DNA from 4 places in the Rossellomorea sp. KS-H15a genome. Region 1 is predicted to be linked to each of the others. Evidence: riboswitches for the same ligand, from Rfam matches in the RefSeq annotation. Region 1 holds a riboswitch; each other region holds the start of a gene.
The links. A riboswitch is a leader RNA that binds a small molecule or an ion and turns the genes downstream of it on or off. The one in region 1 is predicted to bind cyclic di-GMP.
Positions count from the first base shown of each region.

Region 2: it holds a riboswitch for cyclic di-GMP, as region 1 does, so the genes downstream of both, M1J35_RS00115 (hypothetical protein) here and M1J35_RS22755 (methyl-accepting chemotaxis protein) in region 1, are expected to answer to the same signal.
Region 3: it holds a riboswitch for cyclic di-GMP, as region 1 does, so the genes downstream of both, M1J35_RS03780 (EAL domain-containing protein) here and M1J35_RS22755 (methyl-accepting chemotaxis protein) in region 1, are expected to answer to the same signal.
Region 4: it holds a riboswitch for cyclic di-GMP, as region 1 does, so the genes downstream of both, M1J35_RS01515 (hypothetical protein) here and M1J35_RS22755 (methyl-accepting chemotaxis protein) in region 1, are expected to answer to the same signal.

Region 1 covers NZ_CP096886.1:1,616,782-1,624,816, forward strand. The annotation lists gene M1J35_RS08320 (bifunctional cytochrome P450/NADPH--P450 reductase) at 1-2,313, opposite strand, end outside; gene M1J35_RS08325 (TetR/AcrR family transcriptional regulator) at 2,395-2,970, opposite strand; gene M1J35_RS22690 (hypothetical protein) at 3,216-3,350, shown strand; gene M1J35_RS08330 (SDR family oxidoreductase) at 3,498-4,322, shown strand; cyclic di-GMP riboswitch class II at 4,481-4,566, shown strand; gene M1J35_RS22755 (methyl-accepting chemotaxis protein) at 4,662-5,582, shown strand; gene hflX (GTPase HflX) at 6,171-7,430, shown strand; gene M1J35_RS08350 (PLL family lectin) at 7,541-8,035, shown strand, end outside.
Region 2 covers NZ_CP096886.1:20,822-28,856, forward strand. The annotation lists gene M1J35_RS00090 (trans-sulfuration enzyme family protein) at 1-1,067, opposite strand, end outside; gene M1J35_RS00095 (DUF302 domain-containing protein) at 1,193-1,573, opposite strand; gene M1J35_RS00100 (redoxin domain-containing protein) at 1,657-2,238, opposite strand; gene M1J35_RS00105 (hypothetical protein) at 2,231-2,842, opposite strand; gene M1J35_RS00110 (class I SAM-dependent methyltransferase) at 2,858-3,436, opposite strand; gene M1J35_RS00115 (hypothetical protein) at 3,647-3,892, opposite strand; cyclic di-GMP riboswitch class I at 4,010-4,098, opposite strand; gene M1J35_RS00120 (murein hydrolase activator EnvC family protein) at 4,270-5,628, opposite strand; gene ftsX (permease-like cell division protein FtsX) at 5,668-6,552, opposite strand; gene ftsE (cell division ATP-binding protein FtsE) at 6,542-7,228, opposite strand; gene cccB (cytochrome c551) at 7,799-8,035, opposite strand, start outside.
Region 3 covers NZ_CP096886.1:744,109-752,143, forward strand. The annotation lists gene M1J35_RS03755 (M1 family metallopeptidase) at 1-516, opposite strand, end outside; gene M1J35_RS03760 (FUSC family protein) at 874-3,057, shown strand; gene M1J35_RS03765 (YqcI/YcgG family protein) at 3,211-3,906, shown strand; gene M1J35_RS03770 (DUF4097 domain-containing protein) at 3,943-4,806, opposite strand; gene M1J35_RS03775 (DNA-3-methyladenine glycosylase) at 5,034-5,618, shown strand; cyclic di-GMP riboswitch class II at 5,723-5,803, shown strand; gene M1J35_RS03780 (EAL domain-containing protein) at 5,876-6,586, shown strand; gene M1J35_RS03785 (ABC transporter permease subunit) at 6,717-8,035, shown strand, end outside.
Region 4 covers NZ_CP096886.1:331,923-339,957, reverse strand. The annotation lists gene M1J35_RS01535 (hypothetical protein) at 1-488, opposite strand, end outside; gene M1J35_RS01530 (alkaline phosphatase) at 918-2,522, opposite strand; gene M1J35_RS01525 (hypothetical protein) at 2,938-3,180, shown strand; gene M1J35_RS01520 (efflux RND transporter periplasmic adaptor subunit) at 3,223-4,458, opposite strand; gene M1J35_RS01515 (hypothetical protein) at 4,482-5,147, opposite strand; cyclic di-GMP riboswitch class I at 5,410-5,485, opposite strand; gene M1J35_RS01510 (hypothetical protein) at 5,684-5,845, shown strand; gene M1J35_RS01505 (helix-turn-helix domain-containing protein) at 6,002-6,415, opposite strand; gene M1J35_RS01500 (hypothetical protein) at 6,612-6,800, shown strand; gene M1J35_RS01495 (transposase) at 6,948-7,520, shown strand; gene M1J35_RS01490 (hypothetical protein) at 7,622-8,035, shown strand, end outside.

The DNA of each region.
Region 1 (8,035 bases):
CCTGATTTGAGAACGGGTAGCGGGTTCTTGGAACTCTACATAATTGGCCAGTAATTCATAAAGTTTTACAGGCTTCTCTGTAGGGAGGTGCGCCGCTTTACCAGAATCGCCCGTCAAGGTAACGAAGTCCTGCCCGTTCAGGTTGAATCGACTGAGCACTCGCTCGACAAGAGACGCCGGATTTTGCGGAAGAACCCCGATATGGTCGCCTTCCTGATAGGTAACACCTTCTGGCAGCGTGAGGGTGATATGTCTCGTGCTCCTGCCGCTTTCTGCGTGGTGTAACTCTCTATTCTCATTTACCACTGCGGTAAAGGCATGGTGCGTGCGTGCCAGTGGTGTGTCGCTCACGTCACTGACATAATTCATTGTAATGGAGCTATTAGATCCATCGTTCTGATGCAGTTCGATGTTCAATTCGTCAGCCAGATTCGGCCAAAGGGAGTCTGCCCATTTTTCATAATCCCCTTCAAAGTCATCGCTTGCATCACCGTGCCCGATTTCTGCGATGCGGTGTCCGCCTTTTTCAAAAAGCTGTTCATCTATGAAGTTAGGGATCCTCTGATACGTAGTCGCCCAGTTATGGTCACCACATCCGAACACTGCGTAATGAACCCCTTCAAAGTCATCAGGCCGACTTTCTTTCAGCATGGAAATGAATTGACCTGCGTTGTCAGGAGGGTTTCCGTTGTAGGAAGCAGAAACCATGATGACCGCTCCTTCTGTTGGGAGTCCATCACTGTACTCATCCAATGTAGCGATCTCTGTCCGGAATCCTTGTTGACGGCCTGTTTCCCCCAGATCCCGGGCAATTCCTTCCGCCGTTCCCATGTTTGAGCCATAGAGGACGAGCAAGGGCGTGCCGTGGGATGATTCTACCTGGACAGATGTAGCCGCTTTTTCCGGTGTAGCTTCTTCGGAGGAAGCGATGGAGAATGCCATAGCAGGCTTACGGGGTAAAACCCGCATCGTCAATCCATCAGGCTTGAGAGTCAGCGTCTCTTTGACATCCAGTTGATAGTCTTGATGATCGATCAGGTCAAAATGCTGCAAGACCATTCCGAGCACCAGTGTCGCTTCATGAAGGGCGAACTGCTGTCCGATGCAGGCACGCTGTCCATTACCGAACGGTTTGTATGCGTGATAGGGAATGGAAGACGGGTCCTCGAATCGTTCAGGAATGAAGGCTTCCACGTCATCTCCCCATACGGATGAATCCCGATGTAATTCAGGGATTACGAGTGTGAACACATCATCTTTTTTGACATCATATTGGCCGCCAAGAGTTGTGTCGTCTTTGGCATATACAGAAAATGCAGGGGCGGTCGGCCACAGTCTCAGCGTTTCATTCAAGACCATGCGGACATACTTCAACTGTTTCACTTGCTTATAGTCAGGAATGGAATCTCCCACCACACGATCGACTTCCTCCTGAGCCTTTTTCAATTTTTCCCGGTTGTTCATCAGGTAGTAAAGGGCGAAGGAGAGGAGTCCACTTGTGGTTTCATGACCTGCAATCAAGAAGGTAATGATTTGAAAGCGGATGTTCTCGTCACTGAGCGCCTCGCCTGTTTCGGGATCTGTTCCTTTCAACATATAGGAGAGAAGATCTTCTTCCCCTTGATCCCCGGTTGCCTTGCGGTCGGCAATCAATTCGTCGACAAGTGAGAACATGTACTCGATGTCTTCCCTGAATTGTTTCTTCGATTTGATCATCAGTTTATCTTGAAGACCGAGGCGCTGTGATTGGTTCATCGCTTCATCCAGAGCCCGGACCATACTATCGACAAAGGGATGGGAGGTTTCCCGGTAGAAGCTGTTAAAACGGTAATTGAAACCACAGAGGCCGATGGTATCCAGGGTCAGACGGGTCATATCCTCGGGGACGTCGATTTCATCTGCAGGGTTAAGACGTGCCCATTTTTGGATGAGCTGGGTGGCGAGATCCACCATCTTTGAGTGGTATCCTTTCATGGCCTGCTGGCTGAAACTTGGCAGCAGGATATTATGCGCCTTCTTCCAATTCATCTCTGTCGTTTCACTGGTGAAAAGTCCGTCTCCACCGAAGGCTCTCACTTTTTGCAGGGCCGGTCCGACTTTTTTATCAAAACGGGTTTCGTCGCATATTTCTTTTGCAAGGGACGCACTGGAAACAAAGGTGCTCATTCTGCCGGGAAACTGGAACTGATAGATGGGTCCCAGCTCCCTGGAAAGCTTCATAAATGATTGAAGGGGCTTTTCTTTATCGATTACGGGCAAATTCCCGAGTGGTCCATACGTTTTCGGTTGTGGGTATTGAGATTGTTGTGTCATGGTTCCTTCACCTCGTATTAAAGTTTGGTTGTTGCGGAATGAACGTTCATTCCGCTTGAGATATGAGAAACGAATCGCTTCTCACATATGTAATCGTACAGCGTCCCACATACTTTCCTCTACATCAGTAAGCATAGAGGTATCAGGCTCCAATTCTCCGATCCGGACAAGTCGCTGAAGTTCGAGAAAGGCACCATAAAGGATGGCGATCAAAGCCGTGGAAGGCAGATTCTTGATGATCTTCTTCTCTTTTCCAGAATCGAAGAAGCATTTAAATAGATTCAACAGTTCTTCGAAGCATGTGTGACTTTCCTCGTTGAGGAAGTGGGCGCTGCTGTGTGTCCTGATGAAGTAGAGCGCCTGGCTCTGTTCTTTTGTAAATTGAATCATCGATTGGAAAATATGATGAAATTGATTCCGTATCGACTTCTCATACGGGAAATCATTTTCCACTGTTTCAGTAAAAATTTTCACATATTCTTGAAAAATCGTATTCCCAAGGACTTCTTTATTTTCAAAATAGCGATAGATCGTTCCTGCTCCCACGCCTGCGGACGAGGCAATCATGGGAATCGTCGTGGCGTCATAACCCCGTTCTGCAAATAGAGCCAGTGAACTCGCTACAATGCTGTCCCGCTTATTTAATGCCATTGACATACCAATTCAGCCTTTCATAACGGTAATGCGGAATGAATGTTCATTCCAGTATAGTGTATACCCATGTGAAAGTGTTCTCAATCACACGAAATACCCATTATTTGTGAAGGTTTTGTTAAGACGGGGGTATGGCCCTTTTTTTCTTTTCTATTATAATTGCCGGTCCAACTCTATCATTTTTTCATAGAATAACCTTGTAAGAGAGCTCACTTACTAGAGTTATAAAAAGAAAGGGGGGATTTTAGATGTCTTTAGGACTTGTCACCTTTCTGATTGCCGTATTATTACTTGTTGCTTGGTTGTTGGTATCGATCTTGGCTCCAAACAGCAATCTGGTATCTGTGTTGAAAAACGCCGTTTGCAGTACTTTGGGATGTTAATCTAAGTTCTTTTAATAGGGACGGACCTCCAAATGCCTTTCATTCGAAGATGAAACAGGCCCTGTGGAGGTCCGTCCCTCTCTATGTTTACTATTTCACATAAGGGGAAAATACTATCCATGAGATATTTCAAGGAGGTATTACTTTATGAGAAGGCTAGAAGATAAGGTCGCGGTGATTACAGGAGCTGCCACTGGGATCGGGGCAGCGACTGCCAAAGTGTTCGCCCGTGAAGGTGCGACGGTGGTTTGTGCAGATATTAATGAAAAGGAAATGAATAAGACAGTCGATGGGATCAGAAGCGATGGTGGAAAGGCAGAAGCATTCCATCTCGATGTTTCCAGTGAGGAAAGTGTCACGTCGCTTGCTGAAAAGATAAAGGAGAAATTTGGTGTGATCGATGTCCTCTTTAACAACGCCGGGGTCGATGAACAGGGTGGTAAGGTGCATGAATATCCTGTGGAACTATTTGATCGGATCATCGCAGTCGATTTGCGAGGGACTTTTTTATGCAGCAAGTATCTAATCCCACTTATGCTTGAAAATGGCGGATCCATTATCAATACGGCGTCCATGTCCGGCCATGCGGCAGATCTGGACCGGTCTGGCTACAATGCGGCAAAGGGTGGAATCATCAACTTTACGAAAGCCATGGCCATTGATTATGCGAGACATGGCATCCGAGTGAATTCCCTCTCACCCGGAACAATCGAGACCCCACTGATTGACGATCTCGTCGGGAGCAAACAGGAAAAGATGGGTGAGGAATTCAGGGAGGCCAATAAGTGGATCACACCGATGGGCCGTTTGGGAAGACCGGAAGAAATGGCGACGGTGGCCCTGTTCCTCGCATCGGACGACAGCTCCTACGTGACAGGTGAAGACATCACAGCAGACGGAGGCATCATGGCTTACACTTGGCCGGGTAAAATGTTGATCGAGGAAGAAGAGTGGAGAAAGGGTACAGAATAATATGAGGGACGGACCTCCAATCTTACGGCAGCCTTTGCATCAAAGGTTGTATGTGGGGTGGGGGTCTTTTTTTGTTTGAATAACGGAAGAGAATTTATAAAATTCAGAGGATAATAGTTGTTAAATGGAGGTCTAACTAGTAGGATAGTCTTACAAATATATGAGTTGGAAGCGAAGATCATTCACTGGTGAAATGGGCGCTGTTTGTGAATAGGAGCGAGTGGCGCAACCGGCCAGCACATTGCCAAGCGGAGAGCCTCCATAAAACGACTACTATCTCTTTGGTACATATTTGTTTTGTCTCTACTAATTTTTTTGAGAAAGAGGAAGTGTTGCGAAGTGCTGAAAACCAAATCAAGAAATAGTACTCAAGTATTTAAGGAGTCTGCTATACTTGCAGCCATTGAAGAATCGCTTGCTATGATAGAATTCGATGGGAACGGAAATGTGCTCTGGGTGAATGGGAATTTTGCAAGGACGATGGAATATGATATAGAAGAAATGATTGGGATGCACCATCAGACATTTTGTACAACGGAGTTTGCCGGCAGTCTGGATTATAAGAAGTTGTGGCGGGATTTAAGGAATGGGAAAAGCTTTCAGGAGAAAATTCAGCGGGTCACGAAGACCGGGAAACTTCTTTGGTTGGAGGCTACATATACACCGGTATATAGTGAAGAAGGAAAACTTGAAGGTGTTGTAAAGATCGCGACGGATATTACAGAACGGGAAACAACGATTGGAAAGGTTGCCTCTGAATTACAGAAGATGTCTGAAGAGCTAAGTGAAAAAGCTGAGCAGGGGATAACAAGAAGTGAAGAAGCGGCTATTGCCACCGGGAAACTGGTCGAGGACTCAAATGAAAATATGAAAACCTTGGAGTCTCTTACTCTGCAGGCACATTCGATCGGGAATATTGTCAAGACGATCAGGGAGATTGCGACTCAAACCAATCTTCTTGCACTGAATGCCGCCATTGAAGCGGCACGTGCCGGAGAACATGGAAGAGGATTCAATGTGGTAGCAGGTGAAGTGAGAAAGCTTGCCACAAGGGTCCAGGATTCCATTCAGGAAGTGAACGCCCATGTGGAAGGAATCACAGGCGAAATCAAAAAAATCAATGAAGGAACAATCCGGTCACAATCAGGCATTTCAAACAACCAGGGCCTCAACGAACACGCCGTCCTGGCCTTCAAAGAAATCGGCCGTGCAGCCCGACGCCTCGACCTACAGGCGCGGGACTTCAAAGATATCCTGTAAGCTTGAGGGACGGACCTCCAATTTCCCCCGATCCGGTTGTGAATTCATCGGAAAAGGTGAAGGATTGGGGGTTCTTTTCTTTAGTCGGGTAACGTGGTGAGGGACGGACCTCAAAATATCCATTGGAGGATCCATAATTAATGGTTTTGGAGGTCCGTCCCTCAAACCATATCTTCCCATCCATCACGGGGTGTGGTAGAATGGGGGTAACTTATGAGAAATGGAGGTTTTCCTTTTGATTTTGATCAGACTACGTATCCGCAATTTGAACGCTTAATTGAATATGTTCAAAGGCTCTGCCTGTGTGCAGGGTAAATGGGATTGGTCTGACTATTTTTAAAGGAATTCTTCATTTAACGTGAAATGAAGGTGAAGGGAGTGCGCATGGCACTCTCTTAAAAATAGAATTGAATACGTACCGAGAGGCGCTATAGTGTGTTTTTTTATTGAAAAACATGCAGGGGGAAAATGCGGTCTTCTTCTTGCGCCATTGGTATATTCAAATCCATTTACAAAAAGCACAGGCGGAGGCCTGTGTTTTTTTCTGCACCATATGACCAAAATAAACAAACAGGAAGTGACTATGTAATGGAAGAAAGATTAAAAGCGATCGCCATAGGCGTTAATACGAAGGATAAAAACAATGACTTTGAGTATTCGATGTTAGAGTTGAAAGGATTGGCCGATGCCAGGCAAATCGATGTCGTGGGGGAACTGACTCAGAACCTGCCCCGGCCGAATCATGTGCATTATATCGGAAAAGGGAAGATTGACGAACTGCTGCCGCTCATAGAAGAGTGGGAAGCGGATGTTCTGATTACAAACGATGAACTTGCGCCTTCTCAGATCCGGGTCCTCGAAGAAAAGCTTGATGTCCGGGTGATGGACAGAACGATGCTGATTCTCGATATCTTTGCAGAACGGGCGAAAACCCGTGAAGCTCAGTTGCAAGTCGAGGTGGCACAGCTGCAATACATGCTTCCCCGTCTGGTTGGACGCAGGGAATCACTGGGCCGTCAAGGTGGCGGGTCGGGACTTGCCAACCGTGGAGCCGGTGAAACGAAGCTAGAGCTTGACCGCCGCCGGATCGAAGAAAAAATAACGGCCTTGAATAAAGAACTGGATTCACTGGTCGACCTGAGAACCACGCAGCGGAAACAGCGTAAAAAGAGTGAAATCCCCGTCGTTTCCCTGGTCGGGTACACGAATGCGGGTAAATCGACGACCATGAATGCATTTGTCGAAACCTTCCATCCGAATGAGAACAAGCAGGTATTCGAGAAGGATATGTTATTTGCGACCCTGGAAACATCGGTCAGAAACATCACCTTACCGGACAAAAAGGAATTTCTTCTGACAGATACGGTAGGGTTCGTAAACAAACTCCCCCATCAGCTGGTCAAGGCATTCCGTTCCACCCTTGAAGAGGTGGTCGAAGCGGATCTCATTGTTCATGTGGTGGATTATTCAGATCCTCATTACGAGAAATTGATGAAGGTGACGGATCAAACCCTTGATGAACTTGGGACCGGCGACATTCCAATCATTTATGCATTCAACAAGGCTGAATTGGTTGATGAGGAAGTGCCGAGAGTAGAGAAGGACCGCATCTATTTTTCCGCGAAAAATCGAATCGGGATCGACGAGCTCCTTCAAGTCGTAAAAAGCTATATTTTTAAAGACTATAAACGGTGTCAGATGTTGATTCCGTTTGATAAGGGGCAATTGATATCGTATTTTAATGAGAATGCCACTGTGTTAGAAACGGAATATGAAGAAAATGGAACGAAGCTGACCCTGGAATGCAAGACGAGTGATGCTGAGAGATTTAAAGAATATATCATCTGAGTGATATGAACCTTCACCACCTGTGGTGTGAGGGTTCTTTTTTTGAGGGGAGATGGACATACTCCAATATCTGGGCTTCTGCATACAGTAAGCTTTAGGAGGGATGCAGTATGTTTTTTCAACGACGCTATCCGGTTTATCCAACAGCGTATGAGTGTTACCCGTTTGGAGCAGAAGTGAGAAACGATTATGAAGATATGTTCTTACCACATACTTATCCGCAATACATTCCACAGTATGATTACTATCCGCAGAATCACCCTTATCAGGGATATATCCAAGAGCCTGTCTACACCACGGATCCATTTGACTCCCGGGCCAATTGGAGGGAATGGGAGGATCTTGGTGCACCGCCGCGTGGGATGAAGGGTTCACCTGCCGTTGCATCCTGGCAGGCCAACCGGCTGGATACGTTTGTCAGAAGTGAAAACGACAGAATGTATCATAAATGGTGGGACGGTTCGCGATGGAGTAATTGGGAAGACCTCGGAGCCCCGAGAAGAGGGCTGAAGAGTTCGCCTGCTGCTGTATCATGGGGGCCGAATCGGATCGATACCTTTGTCAGAGGGAACCGAGATATCCTTTTTCACAAATGGTGGGACGGC
Region 2 (8,035 bases), 1.6 Mb from region 1:
GATATGCGTACCACATGGGTGTTGATGCCTAATTTTTCCTGAGCTTCTTTCGGAAGGGCACGATGAGAGGTTCCAATTGGATAGGAAACCGTTGTTTCCACTCCTGCCAGGGACGGGATGATTTTGATCCATCCAAGGGACTTGAAGAATGTGCTGATATCGCAGCTGGCATCGAGTTCAATGGTGACAATTGCGCCATTTCCTTTTTCGGATAAATCAGTTGGGTAATAGACCCTCTTCACCTGCTCATTAGTGCGTAGTTCCTCTGCAAGGATTCCTGCGTTCTGAGCCTGGGTCCCGACGCGGAGTGCCAATGTTTTCGCCCCCCGGCATGTGAGCCAGGCTTCAAATGGACTTAAGTTGGAACCGATGTTGACGACCCTTTCCCTTGCTTTATTCACAAGCTCTTCTTTTCCGACTACGACTCCCGCTGTGATATCGCTATGCCCGCCAATATACTTCGTAGCGCTGTGAGCGACCAAATCGACCCCTTCAAGGAAGGGTTGACGCAGAAATGGTGTGGCGAATGTATTGTCGATCATCGTTTTCAGGTTGTGTTTTTCGGCAAGAGCTACCATTCTTGAAATATCCTCTACCCGCATAAACGGATTGGTCACCGTCTCACTGTAGAGAAGTTTTGTATCGGGAGTGAGGGCTCCTTCGATTTCTTCCTCACTCGTAAAATCAACGAAGGAGGTGGAAATGCCGAATGATTTCAGCTCTTCTTTCAGCATGTGGAAGGTACCTCCGTATAAATCCTCCGCTGCGATGATGTGATCCCCCGCCTGGACAACGGCAAGGATTCCCACGAGGATTGCCGACAAGCCGGAAGACGTGGCAACACCCGCAGGCGCTCCTTCAAGATCTGCTACCATCTTCCCAAGCTCATCCGTGTTGGGATTACCCGTTCTTGAATAAAGATAGGGAGACTTCCCCTCATAGAAACCCTCAAGCTCCTCCAGAGACGTAAAAGAAAAAGCTGACGTCTGGTAGATCGGTGTTGTCTTACTACGGATTTCCTCTGTTCCTTTCAGCTGACTATGTACGACCTTGGTGGTGAATTTCATTTCACATTCATCCTTCCTCAAGCTATGTATTTTTAAAAGTGTACCATATTCAGAAGATTGTGAGGAGTATGAGGTTCTGGATAAAGAAAAAGAACCCATCGCTTTAGGGCAACAGGTTCTCATCGTCAGACGTTTTCTAAACACCCGATCAGGCGATTTTCGATATCCAACGCCAATCGCTTCAATTCATCGTTATCTACCATTTCAATCAGCTTGCTTGGCTTTGCCATCCCGATCTTAGTCGTTCCCTTTTCGGTGTATACCGTCACTTTACAAGGCAGGAAATAGCTGACGAGCATGCTTTCTTCCAGCACCTTTTTCGCTTCGTGGGGATTACATACTTCCAGGACAACGACTTCTTCGTTAAAATCCAGCCCTTTATCCTGAAGCTTTGCGGCCAGGTCAAGATTCCACAGAACCCCGAAGCTTTCTTCTTTCAAGGCTGCCTCTACTGCTGATACGGCATCCTTCACATTCATTGAAACTTCTTTTGTGTAGTGGAACATTTTGATCCTCCTTTTTGAGTCATGGTTACTTATACCTCATAGCGTATAAAACGAAACGTCTTCTTAAAGGTCCGTCCCTCCCATTATTCCATGCCTCCGACCATTTTACCCATCATTTCTTCGTTCATGGGGCCGACGATTTTGTGCTGGATGAGGCCGTTTGTGTCGATCATGTAAGTGGTCGGGATCGTGAATGCCCGGTACTCGTCTCCGATATCCCCTTTTTCATCCATGAGAATGGGGAAAGTGAGTTCATAGCCGTCGACAAATTGCTGGACTGCCTTCTCCCCATCATCCTGTGAGGTCAAGTTGACAGCAAGGATTTCGACACTTTCTTTTTTCGCGTTTTTTTCGTAATACTGTTCCATATGGGGCATTTCCGCTTTACATGGCGGGCACCAGGTGGCCCAGAAATTCAGGATCACTTTCTTTCCCTGATAGTCGGAAAGCTTGACTTCTTCACCATCTAAAGTGGTCAAGGTAAAGTCCGGTGCACGATCCCCTTGGGTGAGCCCCTGCTTGGCATCAGTCAGATCCATGGACTCTTTGGCCAACTGGTCAGCCTCTTCTTTTGCCTTTTTTTCCTGTTGATCCTGAAACAAATTCACCAGGAAGATCCCGATCAGCAGGGCAACGATCGCCAGAGCAAAATTTCGTTTATTCAATGTTCGTTTTCCACCTTCCGTTGAAAAAGATAAGATAAACCATCACAATGAGATACGTCCAGGTGACAGTGGTAAACACAAAGCCTCCATAAATGGATTGGAATAGCAGCTGAATAAGGGTGAAAACGATCACCAATTGGATGGCCCAAGTATCGCTATCATTTTCTTTTTTCAGTAAAAATAAGATCAGTGCACCGTTGATGATGAATTGAGATACCCCTGCAAGAATATCAAATTGGAGCAAATGAAAGATAAGTTCAAAGAAAACGACTGTGCTCATCCAGGCAATGACCAGGTGAGACGTCCTACCCACCCTTTTAACGAAAATGAATAAAAGCACTGTCAGCAAGCCTAACCAATACCCCCACCTTCCACCATTGAAATAAAGGATCGTAATGGGATGTTCAATGACATTTTGAAAATCAACGAGAATGACACTCAGCTTCCAGATGACCAAAAAGTAAAAAACTCCATTTGAATACCAGTCGCTAGCCTTTCGATTCCAGAAGTAGAGGAAAAGAAAGGTCAAAATGAACGAGGCGATGATTGCTCCCCAGGTAGATGGGAATGTAAAGGTGCCTATGGTGTACCATCTTTCATCCATTCAGTTCTACACCTTTCATAGAGAAGTGTTTTTTTTCACGACGATATAGTAGACAGAAGGATGCAGATGCCCCACTGTTGTCTTGAATCCTGCTGAATTGAGCTGACGTTCAAGTTCCTCAGATGGTATACGTTCTTCTAAAGGAGGTCCCATTTCCGATTCCACCGCTTCCCAATCAAGAATCAACCAGATTCCATCGTCCTTCAGCATATCGTGAAGATCCTGAAAGACTTTGATCAGGTCCGGCACTTCATGTAAGACGAAGGCAGAAACGGCCCTATCCAATGTACTTTTGTTAAAGCTAAGGTATTCAAGAGACGACTTTACATACACGATATTATCTATGTTTTCTTCCCCAGCACGATGTTTAAGGTACTCAAGCATCTCCTGCTGCAGGTCTACCGCCTGGACCTTCGTCTCCACCTCTTTGGCAATCGGAAGGGTTAGATAGCCATTCCCGCAGCCTAGATCGGCAACGATATCCTCCTTCCTCAATTGAAGCAACTTTAATACATTATCCACTGGTAGGAGCTCTTGTCGTTCCGGGTCAAGGAGCTTTGAAGCTTTGTGATGTTCGAATAAGTGTCCGGTCATGACGTTTCCTCCGTTCGAAATATATACCCTATTATGTATTAGTATCTTAAATTTCCATCATTCAGGCAAGTGATTTACTCATAGTGTATCCCTTACCGTCATGATTACAGACGGTGATAGTGCTCTTTTCCCGGCAAAAAAGGATCCCTCTCTGAAGGATCCTTTCGTATACGACGTGAAAATATGCTACCCTGTGAAGGAATCTAAATCTTAAGCAGCTCTCAATCCTTCGAGGATGAGCATGAAGTATTTGACGGTATCTCCACCGCGTTGATTGATAATGTCAATGTCATGTAGAATCTTTTGTATCTCTTCGATTCCGACACATTCAATAAACATCTCACACACTTCTTCCGCAGAGTACTCACCAATATGAGTGTACTTCAATGCTGTGCGATTTCTTCTGCAGAAACTTCTTAATTGTCTTTTTATATCTGCTAACTCCAACATCATCATCCTTCGTACAGATTCAAATCCAACAAAAACGAACATTCCCAGAGAAAAAGCCCACCAAAAAGGCAGGCTGAATGATACTAGAAAAAGATTCGAATTAGTATTCATTGCTCCATTGTTTTCGGTAACCCGGCGATCATTATTTTAATAAAAATGGTAGACCCGTGGTTTTGCGTCCTAATCTTTCAATTAGTTTGCCTTTTTCGAAAAATCACTTGAATATTGCCATTATACTAGAAAAATAAGGATATGAAAACAGTCTTTCGTAAACAAGTTGTTGATTTACCAGTTAACAATCTTTACAAGTAGTTGGAAGAAAGAGTTCCTCCGCCTTCACTCAAAAAAGTCCCCCTTCAAAATAGAAGAGGGACTTTTAAAACTTAAAAGTTAATATATTGACGTGGGTTAACAGCATTAGCGTGTGACGCACTCCATGAACCTCTGTATAGTTCAAAGTGTAAATGCTGTCCGAAAGAGTAACCTGTGTTACCCATGTAACCGATTTTGTCACCTTTATTTACTGCTTGTCCAGTGCTCACTAATGAAGAAGACATGTGGGCATACACAGTGGTAAACATTTGACCGTTAATAGAGTGAGTGATGTACACTACGTTACCGTAGCTTGAGCTGTAATGGCTCTTGATGACATAACCATCTGCTGCTGCAGAGATTGGAACACTTCCACGTGCCGCAATGTCTGTACCGTAGTGGAAACGTCGCTCACCATTTAAGACATCCCAACCAAAGTTGGTTGTGATTGTTCCACGTGCTGGTGCTGTCCATGCTCCTGCACTTACAGGGGCACTTGGAGCTGTTTCTTCAGGAGCTACTGATGCTGATGAAGACCCGCCGCTGCTGCTTGCTGTCGCCTGCTGTTGTGCTGCTGCACGCTTCGCCGCTTCCGCTTCTGCCTGGCGCTTACGTTCGATTTCACGCTGACGGGCTAATTCTGCCAGACGTGCTTGCTCAGCCTGGATTTCACCTTCAAGCTGATGTTCCATTTTTGAAAGTTCATCGGACTCTTTCTCAAGATCGGCTTTTTCTACTTTTAATGAAGCCTGTTGAGCTTCCAGCTGCTTAAATAATTCAGCTTTTTTAGCCTTTTGACTATCAAGGTCTTTCTTCAACGATTCCAAGTTTGCTTTAGACGATTCTAGATCAGCAAGCTCCTTTTCCACTTCCGCTTGCTTCTTCTCTAATTCCTCTTGATCACGTTTCTGTTCGTCCATGATCTTTTTGTCTGCACTTACAATGGTATTCACTGCTGTGACACGGTTGATGAAGTCTCCGAAGCTTTCCGCTCCTAGTAATACGTCTAGATAATTGGCAGAGCCGCCTTTTTCCTGAATGGCACGAGCACGTTCCTTCAGAAGTTCATTTCGCTCTTCAATCTTCTTCTTTAACTCTTCAATATCCGCTTTAAGTTTATTGATCTTTGCTGTTGTTTCATCAATTTCTTTTGTTTTTTCTGCAATCTTTGTTTCTGTATCTTTTAATTTCGTACTGATTTCGGCAATCTGTGATTCAAGGTCTTTTTGTTTATTGATCGTTTGGTCGATTTGAGAATTTTTTTCACTAATCTTGCCATTGATCTCTTCTTTTTTAGATGAAACGTCGTCCTGCTGTTTCTTCAAGTCCTCCACGGAGGAGTTAGCGCTAGCAGTGGTTGCTAACGTTGGTAGACTTCCGATTGTTAATGCTGCTGCAATAGATAATGATATGAAATACTTCTTGTTCAAGCGGCATGCTCCTTTCAGCTTCTATCAACCTATCAAATTTTACACTTTTAAGAATTTACGCACAGACATAAAGCTTCCCCAAGCCCCGATCAGGCAACCCATTAATAGAATTAATCCGTTTACTTGATAGATAAAGGGGGTAAAATCTAATATCTGAATAAAATTGTTTTGTAGTTTTGGTTTAATAAATCCATAGGCATAGTAGTAACCTGTTGAGACAAGAGCGATCGGGATAATAGAACCTAAAATTCCAAGCCATAAACCTTCTAATATGAATGGCCAGCGTACAAACCAGTTGGTTGCACCCACGAGTTTCATTATCTCGATTTCCCTTCTTCGGGCGACAATGGTAATTTTGATTGTATTTGAAATGAGGAACATTGCCGTGAACAACAGACCGATGATCAATACAAGTCCAACATTCCGACTCATTTCCAGTACATTGAATAGTTTTTCAATCTTCGCTTCCCCGTAAAGGGCTTCATTGACACCATCAAATTTGCTGATTTGACCTGCGATTTTCCCGGTGTCCCTTGGATTGTCTGCTTTTACGATAAACACATCATATAATGGGTTATCTTGTTCAAACAATCTGAAATCGTCTCCCAGATCCTTGACGAGGTTTTGAAGTTCTTCTTCTTTGGAAGAATACTCAACCGATTCCACACCACTTATGTTTTGTATCTTCTTTTCTATTTGTTCGGTTTGGGATTTTTCAGTCCCAATTTCGAGTAAGACCCGTACTTCAACGTCTTTCTCAATATCGGTTGCTACCTTATTCATGTTTAGCATTAAGACGATGAACACACCAACAAGTAGTAGTGTCACGGTAACGGCACTCACTGATGCAAATGTCATCCAGCCGTTACGACCAATGCTTTTGAAGCTTTCTCTAAGGTGGCGGCCATACGTTCTAGCTTTCATAACCGTAATCACCTCGCTGTTCGTCCCGGACAATCCGGCCATTTTCAATGGCGATTACCCGATGCTTGATTGTATTCACGATTTCCCGGTTATGCGTAGCCATGATCACCGTGGTTCCACGGTTGCTGATTTCTTCAAATATGTTCATGATATCCCATGATGTTTCGGGATCAAGGTTTCCTGTAGGTTCGTCGGCGATTACCAACTTCGGGGTATTCACGATGGATCGAGCAATCGATACACGTTGTTGTTCCCCACCGGAAAGCTCATTCGGCAGCATTCTTGCTTTATGCTTTAACCCTACCAGGTCCAGTACTTCCATGACTCTTTTCTTAATCTGCTTTGGATGTTCTTCTATCACTTCAAGTGCGAAGGCAATGTTTTCATAGATTGTCAGCGATGGTAGCAGCTTGAAATCCTGGAATACAACCCCCACGTTTCTTCTTAAGTATGGAACTCTACTATTTTTCAGTTTTGCGAGATTGATACCATTTACAACGATATCTCCTTTGGAAGGACGTTCTTCGCGGTACATCATTTTAATAAAAGTAGACTTCCCGGCACCACTAGGCCCAACCACATACACAAACTCACCTTGCTTAATGTGGACGTTAAAGCCATTAGCAGCCATGACACCGTTGCTGTACTGCTTGTAGACGTCTTTCATTTCTATCATTTTCAAATCACCTAATTTGTATTATGTAGTTACCCTCTTGGCTGTTATCGACATATGTACACGGCACGTAACCAAAGTCGTCTTTATCACCGTTAGACAAAAAATGGTGAAAAACCTCGAATTACGCTTCCGAAAATTATTATAACATCTCTTTATAGTAAGTTAAGGAAAAAAATTATTACATTTACATTTCAGAACCTGAAAAAATGTGAATTTATTACCTGTTTTATTGTCGATTTTACCTATGTTCAGACCATTTTATAGTTATTTATACCTATTAACTGGTCCTAATACTACATACTTACATAAAAGGATACCATCATGATAAACGCTAAGATGATGGTAATCAGATTAAGTTACTAGGTTATAATTCTAGCTATTAGAGAGAATAACATTTGCGTGATTTCATGAGAAAAGGTTCTGTAACAAAGACTTAAAGAAGAATTGGGAAAAAACTGTGGATATCTATTTAGAGGAAGGCTTGTCTATAAAACAACCGCCTCGATTGGGTAACTTTAAGCAAATCTCGGCAAAAATAAAAGAAGAACCCATTGGATTCTTCTCCCGATTTTACTTCTTATTCGATAACCATTCTGCAACCGCTTCTGCTTCATCACCTTTGATGAGTCCAGGAGGCATTTGTCCTTTACCATTCTTAATGGTTTCAAGGATTTGATCTTTGCTTAGTTCTGCCCCGATATTTTTAAGGGCCGGCCCCATTCCGCCTTCAAGGTTCCCACCATGACAGCTGGAGCACTTATTATTTACGATTTTTTCAGGATCCATTCCGCCGGAGCTTGTTTCTGT
Region 3 (8,035 bases), 870 kb from region 1:
ATCCATGCTGACGGTCGCTTTCTTATTTTTGCTCAAAGAAAGATCCTTGATATGTAGTGCTGTCTCATTTATTTCAAAAGCCGCGTTTTTCCCGTTTACTTTTACATCGGAAACATTCATTCCGCCGCCGTTCTCTTTAAAAACCTCGGCATTTCCCCAAAGGTTGAAATACAATTCGCTTAAGTTGTTTTTTATATTATTTTTAAACGTCACTTCCAAGGTTCCTGCTACTTTATGAGTGGAAGAGTTATAGTCTACATCGATGGTATAAGAAGGGTTAGCAGGACCAAGAGCTTGCTGATTCTTCTTATTGCCTTTGCCTTTCATGCTGCTTTTCATGGAGAATGGGGAATTGAGTGTTGACAGGTCAGGTGTTCCGGATGGGACATAAGCTCCTTTTGGTTCTTGTTTCATAGAATCCGTTCCGATTGCGGAAGCCGGCAAAGCGAATCCGATCGAACATACAAGTGCAATGGCTCCCATTGATATTCGTTTCGTTAAACGACTTATCTTCATGATTAACCCTCCTATAAGTTGAAAAATCCCATTACTCACTTAATGTGATTTTTCGGTTACTTAATGGATTCTGTAAAGCGGAGTATCTTCCCTTGATACTATTTTCTCAATTTTTGGAAATCTACAATTGGCATAGAAAGGGTGGCCTATGTGTATTGGCCTAGGAGAGTTGGTGAGAGCACTTTCCTTTACCCACCCGTCCAAAACCCTTATAATCATACAAATAGATTCCGTTCTCTTCGTGCACCAGCGAATGTGAGTAACCTGCTGCTTCTTGCAGTACAGGTTACTTTTTTATTGGAAAGGGTACGATAAAAGAGAATGAAAAACGGTGTGTAGATAAGGGTTTGATGAGAGATGAAACATTTACATAGACAGCATATATGGCTGGGGAGGATCCTTGCTTCCGATCCCGGCAGAAAAAGATTTCAGCAGGCGGGTAAAGCTACGATCAGCTTGATATCGGCTGTATTTACGATGCTTTTCTTATTGAAGCATTTCGACCATCCGTCCATCACCCCGGCCATTGTGTCAGGTATGGTGGGGATGCTCGGTATTTTTGTGGTCATGGATGATACGACGGGGAAAAAGAAGGTAACGACCTTGCTGGTTGGTGTTTCAGTTGCCACCGGGATTACACTGGGTTCGGCCTTTGCCCACTACAGTCTTGTGGTGAACGCTTTATTGGTAGGCGTCATTTTTAGCGCTTTTTACTTCTCACGATTTGCCATCCGCTATTTTTCCATGGGAATGGCAGGGTTTATGTCGATCTATATATCGTCGATTTTACAGTTGGATGTGGCCCATCTTGAATGGTTTTACCTCGGAATCGTCATTGGGCTCGTGTTCGCGTTTCTTTATAACTTCATCATTTTTAAGGATTCTGTCCATATGTTAAGAAGGAGTATGCGTTCGTTTCATATTCAATCCAACTTGACGTTTACCATCTTAATGAAGATGATAGAGGATCCGAATACGAGCGGTAAGCGGAGAAAGCAATTGGACCAGAATGTACGAAGGCTGAATGAGTATGCGAGAAGCGTAGCAGGTGACATTAATGAGAATGATTTAAAGAAGCTGTGGCCGGGTATCGAAGCGTCACAACTTCGTTTATATGTCTTTGACACTGAAATGCTCATTCAGACTCTCACGGATTCATTGAAAAAGCTGAAGGACCTGGAAGCTTTGGAGGTCATGGAACTCAGGCGCCTGCTCGTATGGGTCATCCGTTCTCTCCGTGACGCCGAGGTACTGGCCCAGGATTATGATCCTCGTTCTCTTGAAGAGGCGGAAAAAGCCATCCAGGCCCTTCGTCTGATATTGTCGGAGGTTCTGAATCAAGAAGAGAAACCTGAAGGCTGGGTATATCTCCTGAGACGGATCGAGTCCATTGCGAACCATGTCCTGGAAGCGGCCATTACGATTCAGGAATCACTGAAAGTGTCTGAGTACAAGGAATCGACTGTAGAGAGCGATACTGAACCGGAGGAAGAAGACAAGGAAGATGAGTCTGAAGAGGACAAGAGTTTAAAACCGTCTACTCGTAAAGCGATACAAGCCTTGGTAGCGGGAACGCTTGCGATCATCGTCGGGGTTCTGATCGCACCTGCACAGCCGTACTGGGTCTTGCTTACGACCTTTATTGTTCAAATTGGTACTGAAACGGTAGGCAGAACGTATATGAAGGCTTTCCAACGATCGATTGGAACGGTGATCGGCGCCATCATCGGATTCGGAGCGGCAACCCTCGTATCCGGAAATTCACAGCTGGAGGTTGTTCTCCTGTTTGCGGTCCTGTTCCTCGCCTTTTATCTTTTCCCGGTTTCCTATACATTGATGAGCCTATTCATTACAATGCTCATCGCCTTTATGTATGACCTTCTCCTTGGTGGAATCAGCATTCAGCTGATGGGGGCACGTGTCATCGATACGATTGCAGGTGCTATTATTGCCCTGATTGTCTCAGCGTTTGTATTTCCAAAAAGAACAAAGGACAAAGTCGCCGATAGCTTTGATGATTTCTTTGGGGATCTGGAGGGGTATGTATCTTCCTATATTAACACCTTTACAGTCCCGGAAGATAAAGCGTTGACAGATCAGGCGTTTGATCTGGATCAGAAGCTTCAGGCGATCAAGGATGAGGCACAATCCCTCCTGCAAAGACCCGGATCTTTGACAAGGTCGGGAGTCGGGCGCTGGATCACTGTGGTGACGGCCATTAATTATTACGCAAAGCATCTGCTTGCTTCCTCCCATCGAAAGGTGCCGGCAACGGTTTCCGAGGAGCTCAGCAGTGCGTTTTCAGAAACGGAAGAAAAAATCTCTCAAAACATCGAGACGCTTCGGCAATTGTTAAAAGAACAGGGAAGTGCTCCCGTCATGTGGGATTTAAGCCCGGAGCGGGAAAGAATTGAAACTCAGGCTCCAAGCTGGCGTAAGTCCCAGGTGGACCTTATTCACCATTTCTACTATGTGTGGAGGATCAATCAATCGATCGTGGCACTTGGAGTGGAATTAGGGGCAGAAGTAAAGAAAGGGTAAAGCGGATTTCGCTTTCCCTTTTTTTATTTGGCCATGAGGTGTTTTTTGTCAGTAATTGTTTTATCCTGTCACAATTCGGGAAGAGCATACCATCGACATAAATGTGAGGTGGAAGAATTGACAACGAACAGTTTACTACTGACAAAAGAAGATATGACAAACCCTGAGATTGTCCCTCAATGGGTTATAGAAGAATATAAGAATTTTCATGAGGTTGTAACTGACCGCACTTTCCCTTGTTACTTCGGGATGACCGGAGAGAAAAAGGGGGAGCTTCGGTATTCCTATATCAGTCATGACAATTGGGAGCATCTTCCCCAAACGATTCAGGAGTTCATCGACTTGTTTGATGTACCCGAAGGAGAACGCTTGATCCGTCACGGTTTCTTTTTATTTGTGGAGCCTGAAAGGGAGAAGAGGTCCGTCCCTCATTACAGAGATTATTTCTGGAGGATCCTGCAGTTTCTCCATGGTGAGGATAAGGAGGATTGGCCGGAAGATTATCCAGAGGACCCTGATCACCATTTGTGGGCTTTTTCCTTTGCAGGGGAACCTTTCTTCGTGTTTGGGAATGCCCCTGCCTACAAGCAGCGAAAGACGAGGGATCTTGGGAATAGCTTAGTACTGGGATTTCAGCCAAGAAGGATTTTTGAAGGCTTGGAGGGTACCTCCAAGGGGGGAATCATGTCCAGGGAAAAAGTAAGAGAGCGGGTCGAAAAATGGGACGGCTTACCGAAGCATCCTAATATCAGTCATTATGGGGATCCCGAACACCGTGAGTGGAAGCAGTATTTTATTGGGGACGATGTGGAACCGATTGAAGGGAGATGTCCATTCCATCATAAATAATGTAAAAGAGTGCCGGGGTGTTCCCGGCACTCTTCTTTAGTAGATATCTACATTTCCACTGGACACTGAAACATCAATGGTATTTTTCCCGGAGCCTGAGACCCCTGAAATATCCCCGTCTTCTACCTTTTGATTTTTTAGAGGAAGATTGCAGGAAATATCCCCGCTGCTCGCCTGCCCCTTCAGTTTAAAGCTTGCTTTCTCCGGTAGATCAAGCTCCACTCCCCCTGAGCTGACATCGAATGTCATGTCTCCCTTTAAGGAGTCCATGGTGACCGTTAATTCCCCTGAGGATAAGTCGCCTTCAAGGGGACCTTCAAAGTTTGATAATTCTACATCCCCCGAACTGATATCCACTCTTCCATCCTTTGTAGTGAGACCGCTTGCGACCAGGTCCCCTGAAGAGCCATCATGTTCGAACACATTTGTCTCGATGTTTTTAAGCTGCATATTCCCAGATCCCATGTCAATGGACAGTTCATCGAGCTTCCATTTCTTTGAATCAGATTCTCCAGCCATCACAAAATTGCCGGCGCCAATATCGATTTCCATGCTGTTACTATATTCTTTCGGAACATAGACCGTAACGTTTGATTTGCGGTTGAATCCAATCCATTGATACCATTTATGCTTGACCGCTACGTCAATCGTTTCTCCGTTCACCGCCAATGTCATTGTCCCTTTTCCCTCTATATCGACCTGTACTTCATTCTTGTCAGTTGGTATGACTTCTGTGTCGCTGTTTTCCAAGTCCAGGTCGATATGTTTGATATTATTCGTGACTTCAATCCGTTCTCCTGACTGACTTTCTTTTGCAAACAGTGATGTATTGTCATTTAGGATGACATAGAGCGTCCCCAATGCAAGCAGTGCAATCATGACGGCAAATGCGTTTTTCATTTCAATCCCTCGCTTTGGTTTGATTTTCCAATTGATACATTTATTTTAATGCAGTGGAGAGACTACGACAATGAGCCATAGGATTATTTTTGAATGGGACCAGAGGCGTAGGGTTGCCGGAATTGAAATATCGAGGCGTGGAATCTACTACAATCGTGGATGCTTGATTTAAATAGGCAAAGGTAGGGTACAAATAGATTAGACAATGCAGATAAGGAAGTGAAATCATGGAAGGAACACCTATGCCCCCAACCTTTTACGAGCAGCCGACGCTGGAGCTTGCCAAAGCTCTGTTGGGGTGCGTGTTAGTGAAAGAAACCGAAGAAGGGATCGCTTCAGGTTATATTGTAGAAACAGAAGCCTATATGGGGCCGATCGACAGGGCCGCCCACAGTTACGGAAACAGGCGCACAAAGCGGACGGAAGTGATGTTCCATGAAGCTGGCCGCATTTATACATACGTCATGCATACTCACTGCCTCGTAAACGTAGTGAGCGGAGAAAGGGAGAAGCCTGAAGCGATCCTCATCAGAGCCGTAGAGCCTCTTCATGGACAGGAGCTTATGGAAGCGAGGCGCCCCGGTCATGTGAAGAAGAATTGGACCAATGGGCCGGGAAAGTTGACGAAGGCTCTGGGCATTACCATGGAGGATTATGGGGGGAGTTATTTACAACCGCCGCTCATGATTACAGAAGGGTATCAACCTGAAAACATTTCCGCCGGGAAACGAATTGGGATTGATAACACAGGGGAAGCCAGGGATTATCCATGGAGATTCTGGGTTAGTGGCAATCCATTTGTTTCAAGATAGTCTTTCTTTATGAATTTTCAAATAATTTATGGAAAATACACCCCATAAGTACTAGTTATGTGGTATATTTTTCTTATAAGACAAATATCTTTATAAGCTGACCATTCGACTGGGGGCTTTGAACCTAAATGATAGATGGGCGCTTACATTTAGGGGAGCCAGTAGCGCAACCGACCACATGCGAACGCGGATAATGCGTTTTTGTGTGGTTTTTTTGTGGGTAAGACCAAAAACTAAAGAGAGAGTATAGGGGTCCTATGAACATCTTTACTATTTTCCAAGACGACTTTATCTACCATGATTTTCAGCCATTATATGATATGGGTGAACATCGAACCCTCTATGCTTATGAGGGTCTTTTGCGAAATAAGTATAATGAAAATCCCGAAAGTGTATTTCAATCGGCCATGAAGGCCAATATCTTGTACAAACTGGATACGTTGTCCATTTCAAAGGCACTTGAAAGTTTTTCGGAAAACGGGATCGGGGACTGTAAACTGTTTCTCAATATTTATATCACCACGATTTTGCACCCGAGCTTTCACACCTATTTTTCCGATCTTATGGACCGCCATTCTGACATGAAGGGCCGTCTTGTGCTTGAAATTAATGAGTCCAGTGCGGAAGAGCTTTGGCAGAATCCGTTGTTGAAAGAGTCTTTGAAGGAACTGAAGCAATATGGTGTCTGGTATGCGATTGATGATTTCGGGCAGGGGACGTCTTCCATCAAGAAATCCATTGAATATGAACCGGAAATCATCAAGCTTGACCGCTATTTCGCCATGAATTTGGCACAGGATGAAAAGAAACAGCGGTTCCTCTCTTTTTTCAGCCAATTCTACGGAAGTGATACGTTGATTGTGTTAGAGGGGATCGAAACAAAACAGGATATGCAGGTGGCAAGGGAAATCGGGATAACGATTGGACAGGGCTTTTATTTAGGAAAGCCGAGCCGGTTATTGGCTTAGAAGGTGAGAGTGACTCTGACATAGCGGGGTCACTCTTTTTGTTACCGAATTGTCAGATTTGAAATAAAATTGAAAAATTTTAACATTTCTATTAAACTGAGGAAAAAGAGAATAAAAGGGGATTCAATATATGAAATATCTCAAGTTTCCAATCAGGTTCATCTTTTATTATATTCTCGGTCTAATTGGGATCCTGGCCGTGAGTATTGCCCCGGAAGTGTTCAAGGAAAGAGGGCTGTATAATGTTGTTGGCTACTTGGAGGAGTTCATCAAGTTCATCTTTGTTTTCATGGATGGGGCCAATTGGAGTTATTCATATAAAGGGATTACCGTCAATTTCCTCGATATGCTTTGGGGACCATACCTGTATTCACTGCAGATTATTGGGGGAGCATTGGGCATAGGGCTTGGTATTGCCTTTATTCTTACCGTTTTCACCGTCTTTTTACCCCGACCGATCACATCGGTTCTTAAGAAAGCATTGAATCTCTTGGAGACGGTGCCTGATTTAATGTTTGCGTTCATGCTCCAGTTGATGATTGTCTATGTATTTAAATATTTCGGTGTGGAACTGATGAATTTTACCGAGTTCGGGGAGGAGAAGATCTTTCTTGCCCCGATGATTACGCTGTCGATCATCCCGATGATCTCTTTTTTCCGGATCCTCATTTTCATTATGGAAGAAGAGTTATTGAAGCCTCACATTGAATTTGCCCAGAGTAAGGGGATGTCGAAAGGGCGGATCCTCTTTTCACATGTTTTGAAAAATATCTCACCAAGTCTTTTCTATCATGGAAAGCTGATCATTTGGGGGATGCTATCGAGTTTATTCATCATTGAAACCATTTTTAACATGAGAGGAATCACCTATTATATCATACAGGATTTCAGGCCGATGGTCATTGCGATCTCATTGATTATGATCTACACCCCTTTTTTCATCGTGTACCAAGGTGTTTACCTGTGGATCAATCATGAGAGCAGTGAGGATCACGCGAAATATAAACGGGATAAAACGAAATGGACTGAATGGAAGATATGGGGCTTTCTATCGACCATACGCAGGCTGTGGTGGCAGCATATGCATAATGGCAAATTCGCCACCGGGTTCACGGTGATATTTGGTTTGATCGCGGTCAGCTTCCTTTATTCAACATTGAAAGAAGAGCCCATCAAACAAATTCAATTTATGAAAAATGATGAGGGACGGATCATCAGTGCCCCTCCTCATAAACCATTTGGGGACATGATTCTGGGATCGGATTTCTTCGGTTACAGTATTCTCGATCAGCTTATTGTGGGGGCGAAGTATACCCTGTTGTTTGCTTTAATTGTTGCTTCCCTGCGGGTGGTCGGGGGATTCTATCTTGGTATCGCCTATCATTTCCACTTGAAAGAAAGCAGGAAGAACTGGCTTGACCGCATGGTGGATTCGATTCACTTTCTTCC
Region 4 (8,035 bases), 1.3 Mb from region 1:
AGGGAGTCAAAGAAATGCCACCATTCCAGAGGGGTGTTCCCGCGTGTTTTCCGTTCGTTCAATAGATCGCTCGCCTTCTTTAAGGCACCGTGCTTTTTCATTAAATCATCCAGTGATTGTGCCTCCGGAGTGGCAGGCTGTGACTGACTCCGCCAATTCTGGATCCACTCACTGACCCGTCCCACTTTGTTATAGAGCATAAAAAAGGTCGCCATTTGATGCCGGCACCAACTACCTTTAGGACATGAGCACTTGCTTAAAAGGGGGAACAACAAGTTCAGCTCCAAAGTTACAGGCGTCACATCCTGCACCTCCGCCGACACTTCATCATCCCGGACCTTCACGTTCGAAACCAGATTTTGACGGAACAAAAGAAGGCCCTTCGACACGACATTCTTGCTCTCGTCCTGATTCGGGTCCAGTTCACCCTGTATCGACTGACTCATGGGAAGCAACTTATCCTTCAACTCCTGAATACGAATCGACATCAACAAACCTCTCCAATCTATAAAATCGCATTCTTTTATTATAACGCAAAAGGAGGGGGAAAAGGAACATGGGGTGGGGGAAGTGGTAGGAAGGGGGTGTGGGGTTTGTCGAATTGTGTGGGTGGGAGGTGGTTTGGCGGTTGGCTTCGCAACGGGAGGGGGTGATCGATAATAAATGTTGTTAGGTCGATAATATATTTAGAAAGTCTATAATAAATGGGGGGAAGTCGATAATATATCCAGCTAGGTCGATAATATAATTGACGACTGTAAAAAAATTCCCCTGTGAGGTGCCAGGCACCGGCCGCTGAAAAGGGTTTTGAAAATAAAACCCTGGATTTGATAATAAAACGTCAAGATTGAAAATAAATCCCCTGTTATTGAAAATAAACCCACCGATCCCCTATCAAAACCGTCCCAATCCCCACACTACTCCTCTACATGCACATAAAATGTCTCCCCATCATACACATTCACGCTCTTCAACCCCACTTTTTCATCATTTCTCCAATAAAAATCCTTGTTTTCCGGAAAACGGAGCACCTCGTCACCACGCTCCGCCACCATCACAGGGTTTTTAGAGGTCCGTCCCTCAACCGAGACCTCATACCCCCGATCCCGATAGTATGTCATCCCATCCACATACCAGGTGGCAAACGGACCGGTTCCCAATGAAAATCCCATATAAGCAGAAATCACCCGTGGGATGTCGGTGTTTTCGATCAGTCCGACCGGCTTACCTGGACCATATGAGTATAAAAAGACGTCTTCACCAGTGTGGCCGTGGGTGGTGAAGCCAAGATTTGCCCGCTCCGCCATCAGTTTCACCATCTCATTTTCAAGATCGTCTACGCTCTTTGCGGCTTCCATCGTGTCAAACTCCTTCTTGCTCAATTCACCCAGCCCATAGCTTGAAAGAACCTCTTTTAAATTCGAACGATTCTTCTTCATCTGGGAGGTCGCTCCCTTGACGGTAAGCCTGGCTTTCTTCAAAGGTTTGATGAATCGATCGGCTGGCAGACTTTTATAATCACCGTTCGTCCCGTGATTCCCAAGTGTCAGTCCGCTGTTTCCGTGATCGGTCACGGCCACAACCATGGTGTTCCCATCCTTCCGGGCAAAATCAAGGGCTTCACTGACTGCATCGTCAAAGCTCAATACTTCACTGATCATGCCGACAGGATCGTTCTTGTGAGCGGCCCAGTCCACCTTGCTGCCTTCGACCATGAGGAAGAATCCCTTTTTACTTTGAGAAAGCCTTTCAATGGCTGCACGGGTCATCTCTGCAAGGGAAGGCTCATCGGGATTCAGATGAGGACGGTCCAGTTCATAAGAGATATCCTCATCAGCAAACACCCCCCATAGCTTTGGTGAGATCGCACCCCTTAGAAGTCCGTCCCTCTTCCGAACCAACTCATAGCCTGAAGAATGGATCAATTTAAAGAGGTTTTCTCCGTCTTCACGGCTGACCTGCTTTGTTTTCAGCATGCCGTCATCGTCTTTGGTGGGCTTCTTGGTTTGCGGCTTTAGCCATGCTCCGCCTCCGCCCAGAACGACATCCAGTCCTTGGTACACCTGCTGTTCACCGATATCACCGAATTCATCCCGGTTCAAGACATGGGACGTGAACGCAGCGGGGGTGGCGTGCTGGATGGGGGAGGTGGAGACGATACCGGTCTTGTAGCCGGACAGCTTGGCGCCTTCGAGGACGGTCAGAACGGGCCGTCTTTCGGGATTCATTCCTATATAATCGGCTTTCGTCTTCACCCCTGTCGCCATGGCGGAACCTGCTGCAGCGGAATCGGTGATGGCGGACTGGGCGGAATAGGTCCGGACACCGCCTCTGAGAATGGTATCGAGCTTGAGGTCCGTCCCTCGATACCAGCGGGACAGGGTGAGGATGTCGGAGTTGGTGCCGTCCATGATCATGAGGATGACGTTTTTGTGGGGTGGGGTGGCGGCGGTTGTAGAGGGGGCGGGTATGGTGAGGGTTAGGAGTGATAGGAGGATGGTTAGCTGTTTGATTGTTTTCATGGTGGATTCGGGCTCCTTTTCATTTAATGTGGGTATAGTATTTGTTGGTGGGGGAGGAGTATGTATAGGAAAGGGGGTTTTCGCGATCTTTTTATCTGTTGTACAATGAAAATAAAAAGGTTTGTGGAAAGACGTGTTTAAAAAGAATAGTATCTTAATTTTTACACTGATGGTGGTTGTGACCATTTTGGTAGTTTCGCACACTTCCTTTGAGGCAGTAACATTACTAGGGGTAGTGTTTGTAATCTTTATGTTTCCTGGCATTAGGGGGATAATTTCCAAAGATAACTTCCGTAAAGTCAAAGCAGCCATATATACCTCCATCTGTTTTACCATTGGGTTATTCATTTTTTACTTTGTCGTGTCTCTTTTTAGAGGGAATGCTTATATGGTTGAGGGTGATTATCTCCTATCTATGGTAGTGGTGTTTTTACTTAGTCTGCTCGGAAACTTTGTGTATGGTTTGCCTGCTTCGTTGGTGGCGGAGGGCATTTCCATGAAGGTTTTGAGGAATCGCAGGTGGGTGTCGGGACTTATACATATTGGATTTGGAGCGTTGACCTACTTTATTTATCCTGGAATCTCATTGCCTGCAGTATGCTGTTCGGTCATATTCTTTCTTTGGGATGAAAGAATGAAAATGGATGATGGAAGTTGAAAAAAACCAAGAATGCAGAGGCATTCTTGGTTTTTTGTCATTTTATTTCCGTTCCAAAATCCCCAACAATAAATTCTCGAGGATCGTTGGACGATCGAATTTCTTCAAATCCCTGAGTTTCACTTTATCCCAATCAAGGGCTGTGATGAATGCAGCATCTTTTTGAAGGGCCGGGATCTCGTCAGGATAGACGATATAGTATTCCCCTGCTTTTACTCCGGATTTGATTTGCTGCTGTCCGCCCACTGTAAGTCCGGTTTCGACTTTTCGTTTTTCGACGGTTCCTTTTGGTGTTAAAATCCAAATGTATTTGTATTCCCCATCTTTTTCAACAGCCGTCATTGGGACCACAAATGCGCCCTTTACTTCATCCGTGATGATGGATAGGAAGACATGGTGTCCTGGAAGCAGTTCGTTTTTTGTGTCCTGCAGTTTGATTTCTACAGGGTACAGACTGTCGGTTTGGATGTGAGGATCGTTCTTTGGCAAGGTTGCTACCCGGGTAACGATTCCTTTTTGGGTCTTTTTCTCAACATCCGATTGAACGGTTGCGCTCATGTTTTCATCGACTTTGACGATTTCTTTTTCCGTCAGTTCGGTTGTGACGACGGTGGACTGCGATGCGATCGTGATCAATGGATTGTCGATCGCATGGGAAAGGTCCTTAATGGTTCCGTCCACGCTGCTTTGGACGGTCAGGGTCGTTTCGTATGATTCGATATCCTTGATTTGGCGCTCAAGATTGTCGATTTGGCTTTCAAGGCGATCGATTTCCAATTCTTTTGCGGCAATCTCTTTTTTCAGATCATATTCCGATTGAAGGGCACTGGCGTCGATCGGTATTTCTTTATCATCCGTTGAGCCTGATGGAAGGGATGATTCCAGTCGCTTCAGGTCGGAAATATTATCTTCGATGCTGTCGATCTCGTCTTCGAGCTGATCAGCTTCTGATTCCAGTACGCTCTTTTGCTGAGATTGATCGGTTACTTCGTATTCATAGAGGGGAGTTCCCGATTTGATCTGATCCCCTTCCTTGACGAGGAATTTTTTGAAGGAACCGAATTCATCGTTAAAATAGATGTAGTTTTCTTCTTCGGAAGCGACGACTCCTGCTTTCGGCATTTCTTTGGCGAGAGACCCTTTGTTGACGGGTTCCCATTCGGCGACGCGGACCTCCCGGTCGACTTTACTGTCCGCTTTTTCAATGAGATAGGTATTGGCACCTATAAAAAGGAGCGACACAGTGAGGGTGGTGTATATTATGGTTCGTTTATGCATGATTGTTCACAGCCTTTAAATAGTTAGATTAGAGTGGATAAATCCAGGAATGCCAGAAATGCAGTAGCAGCCCAGAATAGTAGATTTGTTAATAAAATCACGAGCCAGATGAGCCAGTTTTTTTGCTGGGTGAGTCTCTTGACTCCTTTATATTGAATATAGAAAACCCATATCTTAAAGAGGGAGAAACAGCCCAGGAAATAGATGACCCATGGTTTAGCGGTTATGTATTGAGCGATGACTCCGAGTGATAGAGGCGATGAGAACCAATCAAGTGAAAGGAAAATGGATAAAGGAATGTACGTTAGTCTTTCAATTAATAAAATGATAAGAACTAGGCTTTGCGTGATGACGAGCTTGCGATATTCCCCTTCGTCTGAAATCGTCCAGAAAATCAGGGCTGGTACAAACAGGATCACCGCCGCATATAATATTCCAGAAATGATTCTACCTAATAAAAATAAGAACTTTTCCATCTCGAATGTGAAAGGTGAAAGTTTCGTCAGTTCCTTTGATAGAGGATCCATTCCGATTCCAAAGGAAGATATGAGGCCAAAGACAAGGGCAGACAATAGGAAAACAAGGAATATCTTTTGTTTATATCCTCTTAATACTTCCGTTTCTTTCAATTGATAAAAGAAGTAGGATGGTTGTCTTAATCCCCGGATGAGTTTAACTTCTTTATGCATATATGGTTGCCTCCAACTAGTTTAGATTACTTCTCTTATTCTATCGAAAAACCCCGAAACTTTCCATAAATTGTAGAATGAAAGTTTATAAAATTAAAAAAGCGCCTCAGGACGCTTTTACATGTTGTACGTTAAAAATGTTGTGCCCGCTATAAGCGCGACAGTAAAAACAAATAAACCTATGTACATCCACATTTTTCGAGCTTTCTTTTTCACTACTATTTCTTCGGGTGTCAAAAACGACAAAATAATCCCTCCTTGGTTTGGTAGCTGGCTGGCATGTAATAGCCCCTTTAGCTTTGCGTCATCACCTTTCGATGATTTTGCCACTTTTCAAGACCATACCACTATTATATCGACAAGAGGGTAGAGTAGTTGAATAGGTATATAGTCATTTTTTAAGATAATTCTCAATAAATTTTATCTTCCATTTAGTGGTTTTTTCTGGTAATATAGCATAAAATTGATGTTTGAAAAACCGTCTAATAGTGTAATAAAGTGATATAAACTGTTTAATGATGTAGGAGGTTGTCATTTTGAAAGGAAATGTGAACGGCGATCAGCATATTCTGAACGTGATCCAAAAAGCGTTCGACAAAGGTCAACAAGGAAACATGGACACCAACACAATGATTCACTGGCTCAAACAAGAACTCCAATCAGGATACACCATAGATGCAAACCAAAAAGCGCTCTAGACCCCCAACCCGGGAATCTAGGCGCTTTTTTTGGTGGAGGGACCTGTCTCAACATATAGAGGGACGGACCTCGCTTTTATGAGGAGATGGGAGCGGAAATCCCGGTATAACAGGGTTTAAGTTGCGGATAGTGAGGTCCGTCCCTCCCACAGGATTCTACCAGCCCTTCATCGTCTGATAAAAGTGGTTGACGTGTGCGATGAATTTTTCTTTGCGCTTGTCTGTGAAGTAGGAGAGGGATGACAGGGTTCGCTTGAATTTGGGATGCTCCCCGAGGGTTTTCAGGATTTCTTTTGTTTCTTCGTCTTCAAAGGTTTCTCTCAGAATCATGGGATCGTGACTCTGTCCAAGGCTGTCGCTTTCCTCGCCATACATGATCCGGTTCATTTCATGGGTCGGGATTTTATAGACTTCCTTAAAGGTAAGCAGCATCTTGTAAGGGATGTCCCTTGCACCAGTTTCATAGTTTGATAGTGCGCCCTGACTGATATTCAGGCGAAGGGCGGCTTCTCTCTGGGTAAGCTCCAATACATCATTGCCGTAATGCTGTAATTCTACATGTAGCTCCATTGTTTTCACCGACTATCCCTTTTTTCTTCAAGATAAAGCTTTTATGTAGAGGTATTAGGAAATTACACGTTTTGAAATCGTTATTTTGATTACGATTCGAGATAATTTGGAAAAGGTATACAAAATTACAGTAAAACGTATTAAAATGTAAATATAATTGTAATTTTGTCGAATTGGGGGAAAAGGTGGAGATGGAATGGGGGAACAACCAAGAGGGAGAGTGGCCAATCTTTCAACGAGGGGCGAAAAGAGAGTCATCACATGGATCCAGATGAAACCGGAGTCGAATCTGATATTCAGTACGAAACATCTTGGAAAACAGCGAGTCATCTACTACACACATAACAGCATCACCAACCTTGACGGCCACAGAAGAGAGAGATAGAAGGAGGGACGGACCTCTCTACCCATTTCGTTCACAGAGTTTCGTGAATGAATGGAGGTCCGTCCCTCAATAAAAAAGAGGATTTTACGTATTTGTGTCGAATAGGTTTAGTGTAAGAATATGAGATTTAAGAGAAGGAGTGATGATATGGTTCGAACGCCTCGGAATTGGAGTCCGGGAACGACTTATCATGTGACGGCGAGGGGGAACCGTAAGCAGGATCTGTTTCATGATGATGAAGACCGCAGGAAGTATATAACGTATTTGCAGGAAACGAAAGAAAAGTACCCATTCACCACCCACGCCTACTGTTTGATGTCCAACCACATCCATCTGCTGCTTGAAACCCACGAAGTTCCACTTGAGAGATTCATCCGTATCCTCCATACCCGCTACGCCGTTTATTTCAACAAGAAATATGATTATGTCGGTCATGTGTTCCAAGGGCGGTATGGATCGACCAAGATTGATACGCCATCGTATTTCATTAAAGCGAGCAGGTATATCCACCACAATCCTGTTGAAGCGAAACTCACCATCCACCCCGAGACATACCCCTGGAGCAGTTATCCTTTTTACATCCATTCCATTGATAACCCCTTGCTTTCCAAGGAACGCACGCTCAATTATTTTCCCGCACCACAAATAAGTCGATATAAGGAATATGTAGAGAAAGAAGTACAACACGAAGAACCATATGAAAACCCAATTAAAAAATGAAAAAAGTAAAATATTTTTGGAAAAATATAGAGGGTTTTGAATATTGGTGTCGAAATTCATAAACAGTAGGACAAAATTCCTATTCTGAGGAGGAGGAAAGTATGAGTAAAGAATTTCTTTTAATATTGGAGGATTTTCACGTTTCCAAGAGAATCGTCAAGAAAACAAGAAAACATTTAGTCGTTTTTCAAGGGCAGCATTATTACAATAAATTGGTCGTGGTGAATCGTCCGCCGGGATTTTCTCATGCGCTTGAGAGCATCATGTACTCGGATAAGATTCTTGAAACAGTCGGGTTCACGACATTGTTTGCCGTTCCCGTCGACCGGAGCCACTCCATCCCGTTCAAATTCGTCCGGATAGGCGACAACACACCAAAGGATTGCAAGATCGTACTCGAAAAGCGGGAGGGAACAGAGCAACTGAATATCTTGCCCCTATACCCTGTAGACGGCCCGATCACCAGCGAAGACAAGCAGGATATCCTATCCTACTTAAGCCTGAAATCCGATGAC